3 regions of the Amycolatopsis sp. PSD-21 genome follow, and region 2 is predicted to be linked to each of the others. Evidence: predicted binding sites of a transcription regulator. Region 2 holds the regulator's gene; each other region holds the start of a gene.
The links. The regulator HspR, encoded in region 2, represses chaperone genes until heat shock. The targets are predictions, from matches to a motif close to ANNTTGAGTNNNNNNNACTCAANNT.
Positions count from the first base shown of each region.

Region 1: ACZ1DY_RS21070 (adenylate cyclase) is a predicted target of HspR. The motif match lies at 2,881-2,905, and genes of this name have one in related genera.
Region 3: lon (endopeptidase La) is a predicted target of HspR. The motif match lies at 2,545-2,569, and genes of this name have one in related genera.

Region 1 covers NZ_CM145712.1:4,479,469-4,485,690, forward strand. Annotated here, with positions in the region: gene ACZ1DY_RS21060 (adenylosuccinate synthetase) at 1-938, opposite strand, end outside; gene ACZ1DY_RS21065 (hypothetical protein) at 935-1,909, opposite strand; gene ACZ1DY_RS21070 (adenylate cyclase) at 1,912-2,880, opposite strand; gene ACZ1DY_RS21075 (hypothetical protein) at 3,018-3,425, shown strand; gene ACZ1DY_RS21080 (hypothetical protein) at 3,441-3,821, opposite strand; gene ACZ1DY_RS21085 (hypothetical protein) at 3,854-4,372, opposite strand; gene ACZ1DY_RS21090 (hypothetical protein) at 4,681-4,914, shown strand; gene ACZ1DY_RS21095 (CDP-alcohol phosphatidyltransferase family protein) at 4,952-5,587, shown strand; gene gcvH (glycine cleavage system protein GcvH) at 5,649-6,032, shown strand; gene garA (glycogen accumulation regulator GarA) at 6,157-6,222, shown strand, end outside.
Region 2 covers NZ_CM145712.1:9,206,698-9,212,919, reverse strand. Annotated here, with positions in the region: gene dnaK (molecular chaperone DnaK) at 1-1,319, shown strand, start outside; gene grpE (nucleotide exchange factor GrpE) at 1,316-2,071, shown strand; gene dnaJ (molecular chaperone DnaJ) at 2,105-3,277, shown strand; gene ACZ1DY_RS43445 (heat shock protein transcriptional repressor HspR) at 3,283-3,711, shown strand; gene ACZ1DY_RS43440 (DUF305 domain-containing protein) at 3,995-4,591, opposite strand; gene ACZ1DY_RS43435 (lytic polysaccharide monooxygenase) at 4,588-5,340, opposite strand; gene ACZ1DY_RS43430 (FAD-binding oxidoreductase) at 5,501-6,222, opposite strand, start outside.
Region 3 covers NZ_CM145712.1:706,935-713,156, forward strand. Annotated here, with positions in the region: gene lon (endopeptidase La) at 126-2,528, opposite strand; gene ACZ1DY_RS03685 (SAM-dependent methyltransferase) at 2,695-3,543, opposite strand; gene ACZ1DY_RS03690 (GNAT family N-acetyltransferase) at 3,563-4,501, opposite strand; gene ACZ1DY_RS03695 (putative bifunctional diguanylate cyclase/phosphodiesterase) at 4,782-6,222, shown strand, end outside.

The DNA.
Region 1 (6,222 bases), 4.7 Mb from region 2:
CCCTGGAACTCGCCGGTTTCGTTGTGTGCCTCAGGAAAGCGGGCGAGCACGGCGGCGGACTCGGTCGGCAGTGGTCCCGCGCCGTGCCGGGTGAGGTACGTCCGCGTGACACCCAGGACGGCGTGCGGGCGCCCGGCCAGCAGCGCGCGAGCGTTGTGCGGCGTGGTGGTGGACCAGGTCGTATGCGGGTGGAATCCGTGGTGCTGGTCGAGGAGAGCCCCCTGCGCTCCCTCGAAGACCAGCCGTCCGGAATCCGCCAGCCGTCCCGTTTCGTCCCCGTCGGTGATCCGCACCGCGTCCGCGAAATCGCGGTACAGCGCCACCAGTTCGTCCACGCCGTGCGGTGGCGTGGCGAGCGGAGCGTAGAACCGTGCGAGCGCGTCCAGCTTGCGTCGCAACACCGAAGGGTCGGCGCAGTCGGCGACCGTGGGCGCTTCCCCCGGCGTCCCGATGACCTCCTGGTTTTCCACCACCTCGCCCGGCACGGCCCCCGGCAGCAGCGAATACCAGACGGTCTCGCCGATGCCCTTGCCGCACGAGCCGTGCCGGTTCGCGCCCCGGGCCTCCTCCCGCGCCCGGTTGGCGTGGATGTGGAACGGCGTCGTGAGCAGAGCCCGGCCGTCCACGCTCAGCAGCGAGAGCGGATTCCGGACGCCGACCGCTTCGAGCCGCCGCGCCTCCGCGGCCAGCGCGAACGGCTCGACCAGCACGAACCGTGAGAGGTGGGTGGGCACGCCGGCGAACGTGCCCGCCCCGAACTGGCTGAACGTGTGGTGCCGCCCGTCCACGACGACGTTGTGCGCGGCCTGCGCGCCGCCGTTGAAGCGGACCACGGCGGTGGTGGGCCGGGCGGCGCAGAGCGCGTCGACCACCGCGCCCTTGCCTTCGTCGCCGAAGCCGAGCCCGACCACCACCACGTGTCCGTCAAGGAGACTCATCGCAGCACCACGTCGCTCGGCCCACCCGGCTCCGGCACGGCCGAGGTGACGACCGATTTGGTGCCCAGCTTCGCCAGCGCCTTGCCGACCGCCTTGCTTTCGGCGACCGAGCCGACGTCCGCGAGATCGGCGAGCGCCCGGTCGACGTCGACGACCCGCTCCTCCAGCCCGATGGTGGCCGCGATCAGTTCGCACACCGCGCCGGGATCGTCGAGCTTCAGGAAGTTCTGGCCGAGCAGATCGCTCCAGTGCTCGCCGATCTGCGGGTCGTTGTAGTACGAAGACTGGTTCGGCAGCACGAAGTAGACGTGCCACTTGCGGGCCAGCTCCCGGTACACCGAGGCCGGGTCGATGTCCTCCCGCACGTCGTCCCCGATCACGCGGCGGATGTGGCGCGCCTCCAGCGCCGGCTTGTTCAGCTCGTCGCCGATGATGAACAGGTAGCCCTTGCGGCCGCGGTTCTGCCACGCGTCGGTCACGACGTGCCGGGCCATGAAGTACGCGGCCAGTTCGTAGGACTCGCTCTTCTGCCCGCCGCCACCGCCTTCGAGGAAGATCGTGCGCAGCTGCTCGTCCATCCGGTTGTCCGATTCGAACTGCCCGACCTGCAAGGGAACCCGGTCGCTGTCGGCGTCGCCGATCGCGCCGAACATCACCTGCGGGTCGGCCAGGTACCCCCGGCGCTTCAGCAGGCCGTGCAGCTTGCCGAGCTTGCCCTGCATGACCCGCGGCACCCGGCGCATCGAGCCGGTGACGTCGAACAGCACCGCGATCGGCGTCGAATCGGTGTGGTCGGCCGAATCCCGGCATTCCCGGACCGCGTTCAGCGGGTCGAGCGCCGGTGCGACCTTCCAGTCTTTCGCGGGCTTGGAGCGGAGATCGGCGGTGTAGCCGAAGTCGTCCTCGCCCTTGGCCTTCCGGAAGGTCTTCGCGGCGGCGTAGGCGTTGTCGTCCCAGTGTCCGTGTCCCATGGTCAGGCTCCTGTCTCGGGGATGGTGAAGGGTCGGAAGGTGCGGGGGCCGTAGAGGTCGTCGAGCAGCGCGTCGTATTCGTCGAGCAGATCGGCGGCGTCGGGCCGTTGCGCCGGAGCTTCCTGCGTGCACCAGGTCGCGAACTCGCGTTGGCGGGTTTCTTCCCGTGCAAGGAGTTCCAGCATCATGCGGTGGAGCATGTGAACGTCGGTGGCGGTGGTCACCGGAAGTCCTTTGTGGACTTCCGGTGGGTAGTGGATGGACTTGTCCGCCGCCAGCGGGAGCACACCGTCCTCGACGGCGAAGGACCAGCCGACGACGACGATGCCGTGCTGTCCCGGATGGACGAGCACGTTGTCCGCGGTGAGGTGGCCGTGGACGACACCCGCCCGGTGCGCGCCCGCCACGGCACGCAGGAGGCGGCGATGCATCCACGCGTAGTCGCGGCCGTCGAGCCCGCTGGGAAAGGCCTTCCCGATATCGGCGAGGGTGACGAACCCGTCGACGAGCGGATCGAGGACGCTGAACGCTCGGTCGCCCCTGGCCACCGGACCCGAGGTGTCCAGCAGTCGCGGGTAGTAGGGGCGCAGCCATCGGTGCCGTTCGGTGAAGCCGTCGAGCTTGCGCAGCGCCGCCCACTCGGCGTGGATCAGCGGGTTGAGCGCCGGGTCGCGGACGAGTTTCACCAGATGCGGCCCGGTCGTCCGGTAGGTCGTCGCGACACTGCCCACCGCGTGCGGCGCGGTGAGGGTGTACGCCGACGTCGCCGTGGTGACCGTCTGGCGCCGGGAGCGTTTCCAGTCGTCGTGGAGGCGGTTGAGGGTGGCGGCGGCGCGGTGGGCGCGCTCGTCGCCGGGGTTGCGGTCGGGGTGGAGAACGGCCGCCAGTTCGCGGTAGCGATGGCGCGCGAACAGAGCGGCCGCGTCGACCGTGTTCTCGATCATCGTCACGGCGTCTTCCCTGGTGAGCATAGTTTGAGTCTAGACGACTCTTACCTAGGTTCGCAAGGGGGTGGGTACAAATCCCGTGCCGTGCCGCCACGTCGGCGAATAGCCTGGAACGGCCGAACGAAAGGACTTTCTTGTCGGGTGAACCGCGGAGTTCCAAGATGCCCGCCCGGACGCTGCTGGCCGGGATCCCGCTCGTCTTCCTGTTGTGGGTGACCGGGGGAGCCCTCGCCGACCGTGTCCGCGAACTGGATACCGGGCAGGACGTCACGGTCACCGGCGTCTCCGGATGCGTCGAGGACGGCCCGCCGATGAGCGGCCGGTTTCCCTATTGCACGGCCAAGTGGCGGTTCGACGACGGGCGCACCGGTCACGGGAGGATCGACGGCGAAAGAGTCGAGAAAGGCGACCGGATCTTCGCCGTCGACGGATTCGCCTACTCGTCGAGGTCCAATCGGGTCTTGAGTCTGTGGATGGTCGTGCTGTGCGGCCTGGTCTTGCTGGGCATGCTGATCGGACTCGGTGTCCTGTACCGGATGGACCGGAGCCGGCGGCGTCGCGAGCGGTGACGCCGCCGGGTGTTCTCAGCTCCGGGTGGCTTCGATCTGGCGCTCGTCCTCGGTCGAGCAGCTCGTCACCGGGTCGTTCGGCCCGCTCCCGCAGGTCCAGGGGCCGACCACCACGGGGCCGGGCCCCTGCGGTGACGCCGCCTCGGCCGGCGTCAGCTTGGCGAAGTACTCCGTGAGCACCTGCGTCGCTTCGGCGCACTCGGCCTTGCCGCGGACGACGACCTTGTTCTTCGCGCCCTGGAATCCGGTGACCTCGCCACAGGGCGTACCGGCCAGGACCTGATCGGCCGCGGGGGCGGGAGAGGGCGGCGGCGCGGCGGCGGGAGTGGGGTCCGCGCCGCAGCCGCTCAGCAGGACGACGGCGAACGCGGCGGGGAGCACGGCGAGGCTCTTCATGGGCCCTTCTTCTCGAGGATGGTTCATTCGGTTCATTCCACGGGGACGACGGCGGCGAACACGTTCTGATCGCCCTTGCTGCAACTGGTTCCGCCCTGCGCGGCGGGAGCGCCGGAGACGCACAGCCAGCCGTCCACGGTCTCGCTGACCGGTTCGTCCGAGCCCGCGGACTGCCGTCCGGCGATCGTCTTGTGGAACGAACCGACGATCCCGGTCGCGTCCGCGCACGAGACCCCGGGGCCGTTGAGCACCTGCAGGGTCAGCCCGCTGGCCGCGGTGACCGTCCCGCACGAACCCTGAACCGGTTCAGCGGGTTTCGGCTGGGAGGTGGGAACCGGTGCGGCGGACCGGCTCGGCGCGGTCTGCGACGGGATCGGCGGCACCGGCACGCTGGACACCGCGGTGGGAAGCGAGGGCGGCGAGGCCGACATCAAGGTGACAGGCGGTGGCGGATCTTCGCCCGAACAGGCGGCGAGCGTTCCGACGGCGGCACAGACGGCGCAGGCCGCGAACAGGCGCCGCCACGTTCCCATGGTGGTCGAGACGGGCAAGGCGATCCTTTCGTCGGCCGGTCGTGGCCGGCCCATTCTCACCCGGCCGGGCCCGATCCCGTGGCATTGAGCCACGTTCGATTCGCGGGAGGCTATCGCGCCCCCGCCGCCGTGCTTCGCGAGGACCGCTCGGCGACTGTCCATTGTGGACGATTAACATGCCGTTCACAGCGCGACAACATCCTGCTGTCGTTGCGAACCGATCGGACGAATCCGGCGTGGAGCCGTTAACGCGCGGCCTCGTTCTGCCGAAAACAAAGGTAGCGCTCCGGCGTGTCCCAGTCCCCGTCACCGAAACCGTGAGAGCGATGAAGACCGACGAACAGACCGACCCCGCGTCATCCCAGGCCGCCGCACCGGCGAGCACGGAACTGCCACCGACGGCACCGTGCACCGTCGTCTGGTGTGGCGGCCGCCCGTACGTCCTCGAAACCTCCGCCGGCCACAACCGCTGGATGGGCACCGATCACCGGGGCAGGCCCGTGGCGCTGACCAGCGCGGACCTGCAACGCCGCGGCTGGACCCACACCCGGGCCAGCTGACGCGGGAGGACCTGCCGCCGCTGGCTAGGCTGAGCGGGTGAGTACGCCCCCCGAACCGAGCGTGACCAGCGAAGAGCCTTCCCTGCTGCGGCAGGCCCTGAATGTTCCCAACATGCTTTCGATCCTCCGGCTCGCCGGGGTGCCGGTCTTCCTGTGGCTGCTCCTCGGCCCGAAGGAGGACGGCTGGGCGCTCGCGCTGCTCGTGTTCAGCGCGCTCACCGACTGGCTCGACGGCAAACTCGCCCGCTGGCTCAACCAGATGTCCCGGCTCGGCCAGCTGCTCGACCCCGCCGCCGACCGGCTCTACATCCTCGCCACCCTCATCGCCTTCCTGATCCGCGACATCATCCCGTGGTGGCTGGTGGTCCCGCTGGTCGTCCGCGAGGCCGTCCTCGGCGTCTGCGTGCTGCTGCTGCGGCACCGCGGGTTCGCCCCGCCGGAGGTCACCTACATCGGCAAGGGCGCCACGTTCGTGCTGATGTACGCGTTCCCGTTCCTGCTGCTCACCCAGGGCGGTTCCGACATCGCCGCGATCGCCCGCCCGATCGGCTACGCCTTCACGGCGTGGGGCGCGGTGCTGTACGTCTATTCGGGCGTGCTGTACGTCGTCCAGACGGCACGGGCGCTGCGAACGGCCGATCCCGCCGAGTTGCGGGAGGCGCCGGGCGCGTGACCCGGCGGGATGCGAAACTGCGCGCGTCGGTTTCGAGCGAGGGCAAGAAAGGGGAGCGGCGTTGTCCACTCCAGAAGAACTGCGGTACACCGAGGAACACGAGTGGGTCTCCGTGCGCGACGGAGGGCTCGTGCGCGTGGGCATCACGGAGTACGCCCAGGACCAGCTCGGTGACGTGGTGTTCGTCGAACTGCCCGAGGTCGGCAAGCAGGTCGGTGCGGGCGACGCGTTCGGCGAGGTCGAGTCGACCAAGAGTGTTTCGGAGCTGTTCGCCCCGCTCGACGGCGAGGTGGTCGCGGTCAACGACGCGGTGACCGAGTCACCCGAGCTGATCAACAGCGACCCCTACGGCGAAGGCTGGCTGATCGAGCTCCGGCTCGACGACGCGAGCTCGGTGGAATCCCTGCTGGAGGCCGAGGCGTACCAGGCGCTGATCAAGGAATAGCCGCAGGCCGCGGCCCTTCGGGAAGAGTAGGGGGAGCCGCGGGCCGGAGATTCGATCAGGCACGGTACGTTTGACTCCACACGTTCTTGAGTAGTGGCAACACACATGCGTTAGGAGAGCTCAGGTGAGCACGAACGACGGGCCCGGCGTTCCCCCGGAGCAGTCTCCGGAGCGGACTTCTGTCTTCCGG
Region 2 (6,222 bases):
AGGGTGTCGTCGAGGTCCGCGCGACCTCCGGTGACAACCACCTCGGCGGTGACGACTGGGACGAGCGCATCGTCACCTGGCTGGTCGACAAGTTCAAGTCGTCCAACGGCATCGACCTCACCAAGGACAAGATGGCGCTCCAGCGCATCCGTGAGGCCGCCGAGAAGGCGAAGATCGAGCTGTCCAGCTCGAACTCGGCCAGCATCAACCTGCCGTACATCACGGTGGACGCGGACAAGAACCCGCTATTCCTCGACGAGCAGCTCTCCCGCGCCGAGTTCCAGAAGATCACCTCGGACCTGCTCGAGCGCACCCGCAAGCCGTTCAACAACGTCATCCGTGACGCGGGTGTCGCCGTCGGCGACATCGACCACGTCGTGCTCGTGGGTGGTTCCACCCGCATGCCCGCCGTGTCCGAGCTGGTCAAGGAGCTGACCGGCGGCCGCGAGCCGAACAAGGGCGTCAACCCGGACGAGGTCGTCGCCGTCGGCGCGGCGCTGCAGGCCGGTGTGCTCAAGGGTGAGGTCAAGGACGTCCTCCTGCTCGACGTGACCCCGCTTTCGCTGGGCATCGAGACCAAGGGCGGCGTGTTCACCAAGCTCATCGAGCGCAACACCACGATCCCGACCAAGCGTTCGGAGATCTTCTCCACCGCGGACGACAACCAGCCCTCGGTGCAGATCCAGGTGTTCCAGGGTGAGCGCGAGATCGCGGCGCACAACAAGAAGCTCGGCATGTTCGAGCTGACCGGTCTCCCGCCCGCCCCGCGTGGCGTGCCGCAGATCGAGGTCACCTTCGACATCGACGCCAACGGCATCGTGCACGTCCTCGCGAAGGACCTGGGCACGAACAAGGAGCAGTCGATGACGATCACCGGTGGCTCCGCGCTGCCGAAGGACGACATCGAGCGCATGGTCAAGGACGCCGAGGCGCACGCCGAGGAGGACAAGCAGCGCCGCGAGGAGGCGGAGACCCGCAACCAGGCGGAGACGCTGGTCTACCAGACCGAGAAGTTCGTCAAGGACAACGAGGACAAGCTGCCCGACGAGCTCAAGGGCAAGGTGAAGTCCGCGATCGACGAGGCCAACGAGGCGCTCAAGGGCACCGACTCGGCGAAGATCCGCGAGTCCATCGAGAAGCTGAACACCGCTTCGCAGGAGCTGGGCACCGCGCTCTACGCCAACGCCACCCCGGGCGCCGAAGGTGCCGCCGGTGAAGGCGCCGCCGGTGCGGCGGGCGCGGGCACCGGTTCGCAGGCCAAGGCGGACGACGTCGTCGACGCCGAGATCGTCGAAGAGGACGAGAAGGACAAGAAGTGACGGGACGCTACGACGAAACCGAGGGCCGGGGCCCGGACGAACCGGTGGTCGTGCGGGACCGTAGGCGGATCGATCCGCTGACCGGTGAGGTCCGCTCGGCCGCCCCGGCCGCCGAAACCCAGGACGGCCCGAAGCACGCCGCTCCGGCCGAAGACACCGTCGAACCGGAGCCCGCGGCCCACGCGGGCCCCGGCCTCGGGGAGTCCATCGTGGACGACTCGGTGTCGGTGGCCACCGGGCTGGAGAAGGAGCTGGCGGAACGCACCGCCGACCTCCAGCGGCTCCAGGCCGAGTACGCCAACTACCGCAAGCGCGTGGACCGCGACCGCGAGCAGGTCGTCGCCGGTGCGAAGGCGTCGGTCGTCAACGATCTGCTCCCGCTGCTCGACGACCTCGAGCGCGCGGAGCAGCACGGCGATCTGACGGGCGCCTTCAAGTCGGTCGGCGAGAAGCTCGTCGGAAGCCTGCAGCGGTCGGGCCTCGAAGCGTTCGGCACCGAGGGCGAGCCCTTCGACCCGAGCGTCCACGAGGCGGTCCAGCACAGCACGTCGCCGGACGTCTCCGGCCCGACGGTCACCGTGGTCATGCGCCGCGGTTACCGCTTCGGCGAGCGCGTGCTGCGCCCGGCGATGGTCGGGGTCACCGACCACGAGCCCGGTGCCGCCCCGGCGGCGCAGGACGCTCCGGTGGACCCGCCCGTGGGTGGCGAACTGCCGCTCGAGGGCGAACTTTTCGATGAGAACAACCGCTGATCGGCGATACGGCGTGAAAGGAGGAGACGTTCGGTGAGTGCACGGGAATGGATCGGTAAGGACTTCTACCGTGAGCTGGGCGTCTCCTCCGACGCCACCGCGGACGAGATCAAGAAGGCCTACCGCAAGCTGGCCAAGGAGAACCACCCCGACGCCAACGCGGGCAACGTGGAGGCCGAGAAGAAGTTCAAGGCGGTCTCCGAGGCGTACGGCGTTCTTTCCGACGCGTCCAAGCGCAAGGAGTACGACGAGGCCCGCCGCCTCTTCGGCTCCGGCGGTCCCGGCGGCTTCGGCTTCCCGGGGGCCGGCGGTGGCGGCGGTTTCGACGTCGGCGACATCTTCGGCCAGGCGGGTCAGCAGCAGGGCGGGTTCGGCGGTCTCGGCGACATCCTCGGCGGGCTCTTCGGCCGCCGTGGCGCCGCCGCCGGTGCCACCGCGAACCGGCCGCAGCGCGGCTCGGACGTGGAGACCGACGTCCGGATCGACTTCGCCGAGGCGGTCAAGGGCGCGACCCTGCCGCTGCGGCTGTCGAGCCCGGCGACCTGTTCCACCTGCGGCGGAAACGGCGCGAAGCCGGGGACCTCCCCGAGGACGTGCGCGACCTGCCAGGGCAGCGGGCTGGTCAGCCGGAGCCAGGGCGCGTTCGCGTTCTCGGAGCCGTGCCGTGACTGCCGCGGCCGCGGCACGATCATCGACGATCCCTGCCCGGAATGCGCGGGCGAGGGCATCAGCACCCGCACCCGCACGCTGACCGTGCGGATCCCGCCGGGCGTCGCCGACGACCAGCGGATCCGGCTGGCTGGTCAGGGCGAGCCAGGCCGTGGCGGCGCGCAGCCGGGCGATCTGTACGTCCGCGTGCACGTCGCTCCGCACGCGGTGTTCGGGCGCAAGGATCTCGACCTGACGATCACCGTGCCGGTGTCCTTCTCGGAACTGGCCCTCGGCGGCACGATCACCGTGCCGACGCTGGAGGGCAAGGTCTCACTGAAGGTGCCGCAGGGCACAGCGAGTGGTCGCGTGCTCCGGGTGCGCGGCAAGGGGATCGCGAAACGCGACGGCTCGCAGGGCGATCTGCTGGTCACCCTGCAGGCGGCCATCCCGGCCAAACTGGACGACAAGGCCCGTGAAGCGCTGGAGGCCTACGCGGAGGCCATGGCCGATCACGATCCGCGACCGGAGATCACCGAACTTCTCGAAGGCAGGTGAGCACGATGTTCGGCGGGCTGCCGCACGGTGCGGACGAGGACACCCCCGTGTTCGTCATTTCGGTGGCGGCGCAGCTTTCCGGCCTGCACGCGCAGACCCTGCGGTCCTACGACCGCCAGGGTCTCGTGTCGCCGGGCCGGACGTCCGGTGGTGGACGCCGTTACTCGATGCGGGACATCGCGTTGCTGCGCGAAGTGCAGCGACTGTCCCAAGAGGACGGTGTCAACCTCGCGGGCATCAAGCGGATCATCGAGCTGGAGAACCAGGTCGACGCGCTCCGCGCACGGATCGCCGAACTGACCGACGAGCTCACGGCGGCGTACGTCGCCGCCGAACAGACCGCCGCGGCCGTGCACGCCTCCTACCGCAAGGATCTCGTCCCGCTGCGGCAGCAGACGGCGCTCGTGGTCTGGAAGCCCAAGAAACGCAATTAGTCCTCTGAATGCGGGGGCGAGGCAAGGTGGCAGGTTGCGAAAGCCACTTTCGCAACCTTCAACGTTGCGAAAGTGGCTTTCGCAACGTCGGTGGCGGTGAGCGGTCGGATCTGGTGGCCGCTGCCCGAGGGGCTTGCGCTATGCAGCCGACCTGCCCCTGTTCGTGAACCTCGCGCCCGAGACGTGTCGCGAAAGCCACTTTCGCGACGTCTGATGTCCCGAAAGTGGCTTTCGCGACACGGTCGCTTTGCCTCTCACCCACGCATTTAGCGGACTAAATGCGTCATTGGCCGGGCACCAGGGTCCGGATCTGCTGGACCTCGCCGGTGCGCGAGTCCATGATCCGCTGGGCCAGCGCCTTCGCCTCCGGGTTCTTGCCGTCCTTCAGTTCGGTCCTCGCCAGCGCGACCCCGTTGTGCTGGTGCGCGACGAAGATGTCGGCGAAGTCGAGGCTGAACTCCGCACCATCCTTTTTGGACAGTGCTTCGAGGAGTCCCTTGTCGGTGAGCCCGTCGCCACCGTGATGGTGGTGTGCGTGCGGATCCGCCGAGCCCGTCTCGGGTTTGCCCCAGGCCTTCAGCCAGTTCCGCATGTCGGTGGTCTCGGTCTGCTGTGTCGCCTCGATGGCGGCCGCGAGATTCGTCAGCTCCTGCTTCTGCCCCTGCTTGGTCTTCACCAGCTTGACGATCTCCACGCCCTGGTCGTTGTGGGCGATCATCATCTGCAGGAACATCACGTCGGCGTCGTTGTACTGCGCGGACGCCGCCGCCGACTGGGGGACCGGGGAGATCGGGGCGCCGGCGTTGGTCGGTGAGCCGTCGCCGGACCCGCAGCCCGCGAGGGCCACGAGACCGGCGACGAGAACGAGGGCCAGCTTCACTGGCGCGTCCACAGCGCGGGCGTGTTCGGCGGTTCCCAGCCTTGGATCGCCGTATGCGCCATCTGGCACCGGTAGGTGGCGCCGCCGTAGGTCACCGTGCTGCCGACCGTGTAGGACGTCCCGGCCGCCCAGGTGCCGCCGGCGGGCGGGTTGGTGGTGCTGGTGGGCGGGTTCGAGGTGGTCGGCGGGTTGCTGGTCGTCGGCGGGTTCGACGTCGTGGGCGGGTTGCCGCCGCCGATCTGCAGGTCGATGCAGCTGTAGAAGGCCATCGGCGTGTCCGCGATGTTCCAGATGGCGAGCACCTTCTGGCGGCCGCTGAAGCCGGCCAGGCTCACCGTGTGCGACGTCGGGTCCTTCGGCGCGGAGTTGTTCCCGCTGATGTCGGCGATCTTGGTGCCGCCGATGTAGTACTCGTAGTTCGTGGTCCGGTGGTAGGCGGTGAACTTCCAGTTGAAGGTCACGCTGTTGCCGACCGACGCGGCGGGCCACGGCTTCGATTCGTCGTTGAGCTCGGCGAATCCGGGAAGGCCGCCGTTGCAGCTGCGGAGCCCCTTCGGGCCTTCGACGCTCTGCGGTTCGTAGACGATCGCGCCGCAGCCGGAGACCTTGCCCTGGGCGCAGTTCGCCTGGCGGCTTGGCGGGGACAGCACGTAGCCGTGGGCGCTGGCCACCTGGGGGATGGCGACGATGGCGATCGGGGCGAGGATCGCACCGGCGGCGGCTGCCACGAGCTTGCGTTTGACGGTCATGCCGGCTCCTGGGGGATGGAACGACGGTGTTCCCGTGAGGGGGAGCAATGTGGTCTAGACCATAAATCCGCCGGTGACCGCGGTCAATGATTCACTGACCTACTGCTGCGTCGAGCCCAGGTGGAACAGCCGATCGGCCTAATACGAACGGCGCACCGGCTCAGTCCAGGGTGAAGGGGTCGTACTTGATTCGCGCCAGATCCGTGCCAGCGGCGAGCAGTTTCGCGATCGTCGCCCGGATCATCGACGGCGACCCGGCGACGTACACGTCGCGGTCCTTCCAGGCGCCGCGCTGGGTGACCGCCGTGGCCAGCGTGCCGCGGTCGCCGCCGGCGATGGTGCCTTCCTCGGTCACCGGGGTCACCGTCAGCCAAGGGCAGGTGACGGTCAGCCCGCGGAGCTCGTCGAGGGCGTAGAGGTCTTCCGGTCGGCGGCCGCCGAAGAACAGGTGCACCGGAGGGTTGTTCTTCCAGCGCGACATGTCGTCGAGCAGGGCGAGCAGCGGCGCGACGCCGGTGCCGCCGCCGATCATCAGCAGCGGACGGCTTTCCGTGTGGTGCACCGAAAGCGCGCCGAGCGACGGGCCGAGCCGCCAGACGTCGCCGGACCGGGTGTGGTGGACGATCGCGCGGGAGACCCAGCCGCCGCGCACGGCGTGCACGTGGAACTCGATCGTCCCGTCGTCGTGCGGCGCGGTGGCGGGCGAGAAGTACCGCCACATCCGCGGCCGCTGCGGGACTTCGACGCTGACGTAACCACCGGCCCGGTACGGGAGCGGCTGCTCGGTGCGCACCTTGATCACGGCGACGTCGCGGGTGACGAGACGGTGCTCGACGACGGTCGCCTTCCACCACGCGGGCCCGATCTCCTTGCCCGCGGCCT
Region 3 (6,222 bases), 940 kb from region 2:
CGCAATACACGTTATCAAAACGTGATAGGGAGTTTAAGGCTGAGCAATGTCCGGGTTCGTCCGGATCTCGGAAAGCCGAAAGCCCCGGATCCTTGGCAGGATCCGGGGCTTCAGGGCTCACGTCGTTACGCCGCCTGGGCGACCGGGGCCGTCGCCGGGGCCAGCGCGATGTCCAGCACCTCGCGGACGTTCGCCACGGCGTGGACGTCCAGCTGTGCCAGCACCTCGGCCGGGACGTCGTCCAGGTCGGGCTCGTTGCGCTGCGGGATGATCACCGTCTTCATCCCCGCCCGGTGCGCGGCCAGCAGCTTCTGCTTGACCCCGCCGATCGGCAGGACCCGCCCGGTCAGCGACACCTCACCGGTCATCGCGACGTCCGACTTCACGACCCGGCCCGAAAGCAGGGACGCCAGCGCGGTCGTCATCGTGATGCCGGCGCTCGGCCCGTCCTTGGGCACCGCGCCCGCGGGGACGTGCACGTGGATGCCGCGGTCCTTCAGGTCTCCGACCGGCAGTTCCAGCTCGGCGCCGCGCGAACGCAGGTACGACAACGCGATCTGCACCGACTCCTTCATCACGTCACCCAGCTGGCCGGTCAGCGACAGCCCGGTCGAGCCGGACTCCGGATCCGCCAGCGACGCCTCGATGTAGAGGACGTCACCGCCGGCGCCGGTCACCGCCAGCCCCGTCGCCACGCCCGGGGTCGACGTGCGCTGCGTCGACGCGGGCAGTGAGGACTCCGGCAGGTGCCGCGGACGGCCGAGGTAGGTCTCGAGCCCATCGGCGTCGATCGTCAGCGGCAGCTCGACCTCGTCCAGCGCGACCTTGGTCGCCACCTTCCGCAGAACCTTCGCGATCGTCCGGTTCGCGTTGCGCACCCCGGCTTCCCGCGTGTACTCGGCGGCGATGCGGCTGAACGCGCCGTCGGTCAGCGTGACGTCGTCCTTGCCGAGCCCGGCGCGCTCCAGCTCGCGGGGGAGCAGGTGGTCGCGGGCGATGGTGACCTTCTCGTGCTCGGTGTAGCCGTCGAGGGTGACCAGCTCCATCCGGTCCAGCAGCGGGCCGGGGATGGTCTCGAGCGCGTTCGCCGTCGCCAGGAACACGACGTCGGACAGGTCGAGCTCGACCTCGAGGTAGTGGTCGCGGAAAGTGTGGTTCTGCTCCGGGTCCAGCACCTCCAACAGCGCGGCCGTCGGGTCGCCGCGGTAGTCGGCGCCGACCTTGTCGATCTCGTCGAGCAGCACGACCGGGTTCATCGAGCCCGCTTCCTTGATGGCTCGGACGATCCGGCCGGGCAGCGCGCCGACGTAGGTGCGGCGGTGACCGCGGATCTCGGCCTCGTCGCGGATACCGCCGAGCGCCACGCGGACGAACTTGCGGCCCATCGCCTTCGCCACGGACTCGCCAAGCGACGTCTTGCCGACCCCGGGAGGGCCGGCGAGCGCCAGCACCGCGCCCGAACGACGGCCGCCGACCGGGCCGAGCCCGGACTCCGCGCGACGCTTGCGCACGGCCAGGTACTCGATGATGCGTTCCTTCACGTCGTCGAGACCGGCGTGGTCGGCGTCGAGGATGTCACGCGCGGCGGCGATGTCGTGGACGTCGGTGGTGCGCTCGTTCCACGGCAGTTCGAGGACGGTGTCCAGCCACGTGCGGATCCAGCCGCCCTCGGGGGACTGGTCGGAGGTCCGCTCCAGTTTGTCCACTTCGGACAGTGCGGCCTTCTTGACCGCGTCCGGCAGTTCGGCGGCCTCGACGCGGGCGCGGTAGTCGTCGTCGTTGGCCGTGCCGTCGAGTTCGCCCAGCTCCTTGCGGATCGCTTCGAGCTGGCGGCGCAGCAGGAACTCCTTCTGCTGCTTCTCCATGCCCTCCTGGACGTCCTTGCGGATGGTGTCGGTCACTTCGAGCTCGGCCAGCTGCTCGCGGCTCCATTCGAGGGCCTTCTCCAGCCGGGTGGAGACGTCGAGCGTGGTCAGCAGTTCGAGCTTCTGCTCGGTCTTGAGATAGGACGAGTTGCCCGCGAGGTCGGCGACCGCGGACGGGTCTTCGACCTCCTGGACGGCGTCGATCATCTGCCAGCCGCCACGCTGCTGGAGGATCGCGATGACGACGGACTTGTACTCCGACGCGAGTTTCGCGGCGTTGTCGTCGCTGGTCTCGGTGGCGACCTCGGCGTGCACCCAGCGGGCGGCGCCGGGGCCGTCGGCGATGCGGCCGACGATGGCGCGACGCGTGCCGCGCAGCAGCACCGCGGTCTTGCCGCCGGGCACGCGCCCGATGCGCTCGACGGTCGCGATGGTGCCGAGTTCGGCGTATTCGCCGTGGACGCGGGGGACGATCAGCACTTCGGCCTTGGTGGCGGCGCTGGACCGGATCCCCGGGAAGGAAGCCTGGGCAGGCGTGTTGGCCTGGGCGGACTCCACCGCGGCGCGCGTCTCCGTGTCGGCGAGGTCGAGCGGGACGATCATGCCCGGCAGCACGACGTCGTCATCGAGCGGGAGGACGGGCAGGAGGCGGTTGTCGGTCATCTGTGCACTCCTCGGTTAGTTGAGTCTGTCTAGCTCAACTCTCCGATCGACCCGTTTGTTTCCTCCGCGCGTTCGCCGTCAGCGATCACCCTTCCCTCCGACCTCTAACGCCCACGCGTCGCGTTTAGCGGGCTAAACGCGACGCGTTGCGGCGATAGGTCGGATGTCAGGGGTGGACGGCGACCCCGCACCACGCGAACGGCCGGGCACCTTCCTCGTCCCGCCGCAGCTCCCGCACCGGTCGCCAGTCGGGCAGGTGGACGACGCCGGGCTCCAGCAGCGGCCAGTCCCCGAAGAGCGGCTCGATCTCTTCGCGGTCCCGCATCCACACCGGATTGCTCGTCTTCCGGTACTGCTCGACCATCCAGTGCAGCCCGTCCGCGTCCTCGCCCGTCTGGCCGCCGAAGCTCATATGCGACAACCCCAGCCAGCTGCCCGGCGCCAGCGCGTTCCGGTACGCCGCGACCAGCGCGGGCGGATCGTCGTGCGGTCCGGCGAAATGCAGGACGGCCATCATCATCAGGCAGACGGGCTGATCGAAATCGATCAGCCGCAGCGTCTCCGGATGCCGCAGGACGTCCTTCGGCCGCCGCATGTCGGCCTGGATGATCCCGGCCCACTCGGTCGCCTCGTGCCGTTCGAGGATCAGCTCCGCGTGCGCCACCGCCACCGGCTCGTAGTCGACGTACACGACCTTCGCCGTATCGCCCGGCTCCAGTTCCTCCTGGACGATCTCGTGCACGTTCCCGGCGGTCGGGACACCGGAGCCCAGATCGATGAACTGCCGGATCCCGGCGTCCAGCGCCGCGCGCACGACCCGGTTCATGAACTCGCGGTTGTGCCGCGCGCCTGGTTTGACCCATCGCCACTGCTTCTCCAGCGCCCGGGCGAACTCGCGGTCGACCGCCCAGTTGTGGGTCCCGCCGAGGAACCAGTCGTAGATCCTCGCCGCGGACGGCTTCTCGGTGTCGACCCCGGTCGGCGCCACCGGGGCCGCGTCCTCGTCCTTCTTCACGAAAACGAGCCTATCGGGATCAGGGCACCGCCGGTCGCCGCTGCCAGTACGTCCAGAGCGGCCGGTAGCCCTGCGCGTACCAGAACGGCGTCGAGCGCGGGTTGGCCAGCGCGTGGTGCAGCAGCACGGCTTCGGTGCCGCATTCGTCGAAGACCTGGTGCGCGTGCGCGGCGAGCGCCGTCCCCACCCCGCTCGACCGCGCCGGTTCGGCCACCGCCAGCGAAGACAGGTAGCCGACGCGCTCGGCCGCGACCCGGCCGTCGATCCACCCCGTCTCGCCGGGGAACTGCACCCGGACCATGCCCAGCGGCCGTCCGTACAGTTCGGCGATCCACAACGTCGGATTTTCGCGGCCGACGTGTTTCGACAGCTCCGCCCTGATCGTTTCCTCCGCGCCCTCGCGCAAAGTGACAGAACCGAACTGCGCGTCGTAGCGCTGCAATTCCAGTTCGAGTCCGACGGCGGTTTCGAGATCATCCGCTTCGGCGGGCCGGATGTGCACCCCGGGCGTGGCGGGCGGCCCCGTCGCGGCGAGCCGGTCGGCTGGGCGGACCGCGATCACCAGCACCGGCGCGAAGCCGCGGCGCAGCAATTCGGCCGAGCCGGGGGAGTCCCGGCTCGGCCGCACGACGGTCGCCGCGGTCTCGACATCCCCAGGTGGGGCCACGGTCTTCAGATGTTCATCCCATCGGGTGAGTAATGCGTCAAGGGCCGCTTCCGGGCGGGGACCGGTGAGCCGCGCTTCTAGGCGATGCTCGACGAGGGCCCGCCACGGAGAGTCAACGGAATCGGGACCCGCCTCGGTCCGTACCGACAATCCGGCGGCGGCCGAGTCGCCATCCGTCGCGGAGAGTGACACGGAGCCCTCCGCAGGCTCCAGTGCAGGCATTTCGGGGAGCAGGGCGTCCACGGTGGCGAGCCGCTCGGCGTGCCCGGCGGCGATGGCGTGGCTATTCATAGGGCTATTCAAGCCCCTACTCACGGGTCCGCCGGGAACTTCACGAGATTGGCCGGGGCGTGGCGTCAGGTGACTTCCGGTAGTCGGGAGGAACGCGAATAACGCTCCCATTTCACCCCTTGGTCCACGCAGGTCAGCGCGACGCGCCCATTGTTAACCCTGGGGTGATCTCATACTGTCTCGAATGGGACTCGGGTACGCCCTCCGGGGTACTGTATTGCCCTCGTCCCCGAGGTCGCGGTAGGACAAGACCGGTTGGGCAGCCGGGAAGGAAGGTCGGATGCCGGACACGAACGGCAGGCCCGGGAGCGCCGCACAGGCGACAGCGGGCAAGGGAGGCGCCGTTACGGAGGCTCGTACCGACGAGCGACGATTCCGCGTCTACACCTTCGCGGTACTCACCATGGGCATCGCCGCCGCGGCCGCGGTCAGCCTCTGGCTGGACTTCGAGGCTTCGGACGACCTGTTGTGGATCGGGCCGATCCTCGCGCTCGCGTTCCTGCTCGCCGAACAGCTCGGCATCAACGTCGACGTCCGCAGCGGCATCTCGTGGACGATCTCGTTCACCGAGATCCCACTGGTCATCGGATTCTTCGTCGCTCCCTTCGAAGTCGTGCTCGCCGCCCATCTCGCGGCGGGCATCGGGACACTGCTGGCCCGCAAGGTCGCGGGCCGCGTGCTCTACAACGCCGGCGCCTTCCTGCTGGAGATCACCGGCGCGTTCGCCGTGGCAGGACTGGTGAAGCAGGCCTCCGGCGCCCACGACATGACCTGGATCGCCGCGCTGGCGGGCACTTTGACCGCGCCGCTGGTCAGCACGCTGCTCGCGCTCGCCGCCGTCCGCGTGCTGCGCCGCCGCATGCGGGTCAGCACCGCGATCCGGCTGACCGGCCGCATCCTCGTCGTCGGCTTCGTCAACGCTTCGGTCGGTCTTTCGGGATATTTGGTCATTTCCGGGACGCCGAAGGCCTGGCCGCTCGTGCTGGCCGTCTTCCTCGGGCTCACCGCGCTGTACTGGGCGTACTCGGATCTCCTGCGCGAGCAGCGCGACATGGAAGCGTTGTCCGACGTCAGCCTGATGGTCGCGCGCTCCGGTCAACAGGCCGCCGCGCGGCCTGCCGGGCGCGCGGACGAACTCGTCGGCGGTGTCGACGTCCGCGAGTGGGCGACCATCGCCGAACGCATCAAGGACCAGCTGGCCGCCGGCCGGGTCGTGCTCAGGCTCCGGCTGGAACCGAAGGACACCATGCGGATGGTCGTCGCGGGCGACGAGCTGCCGCCCGTCGACCCGGCCGCCGACGACCCGCTGCTGCGCCTGCCCGGTGCGCACGTCCGGCACTTCCGGATCACCGAAGCCAACCCCGACGTCCGTTCCGCGTTGCTCGACCGCGGCGCGCAGGAGGCGCTGGTCGTCCCGCTGCGCAGCGCGAACCAGCTCCTCGGCGTCGTCGAAGCGCACGACAGGCTGTCCCGCTGGCGCGGGTTCGGCAAGTACGACGTCCAGTTGCTCGGCACGATGGCCAGTCACCTCGCGACGTCGCTGGACAACCGGCGCCTCCTCGCGACCCTGCGCCACGACGCCTACCACGACCCGCTGACCGGACTGCTCAACCGGCCGGGCTTCCGCCAGGTCGCCAAGGAACCGTTGCGGGAACAGGTCGACGCGGTCGTGCTCCGGATCGACCTCGACGTCTTCTCCACCGTCAGCGACGCCCTCGGTT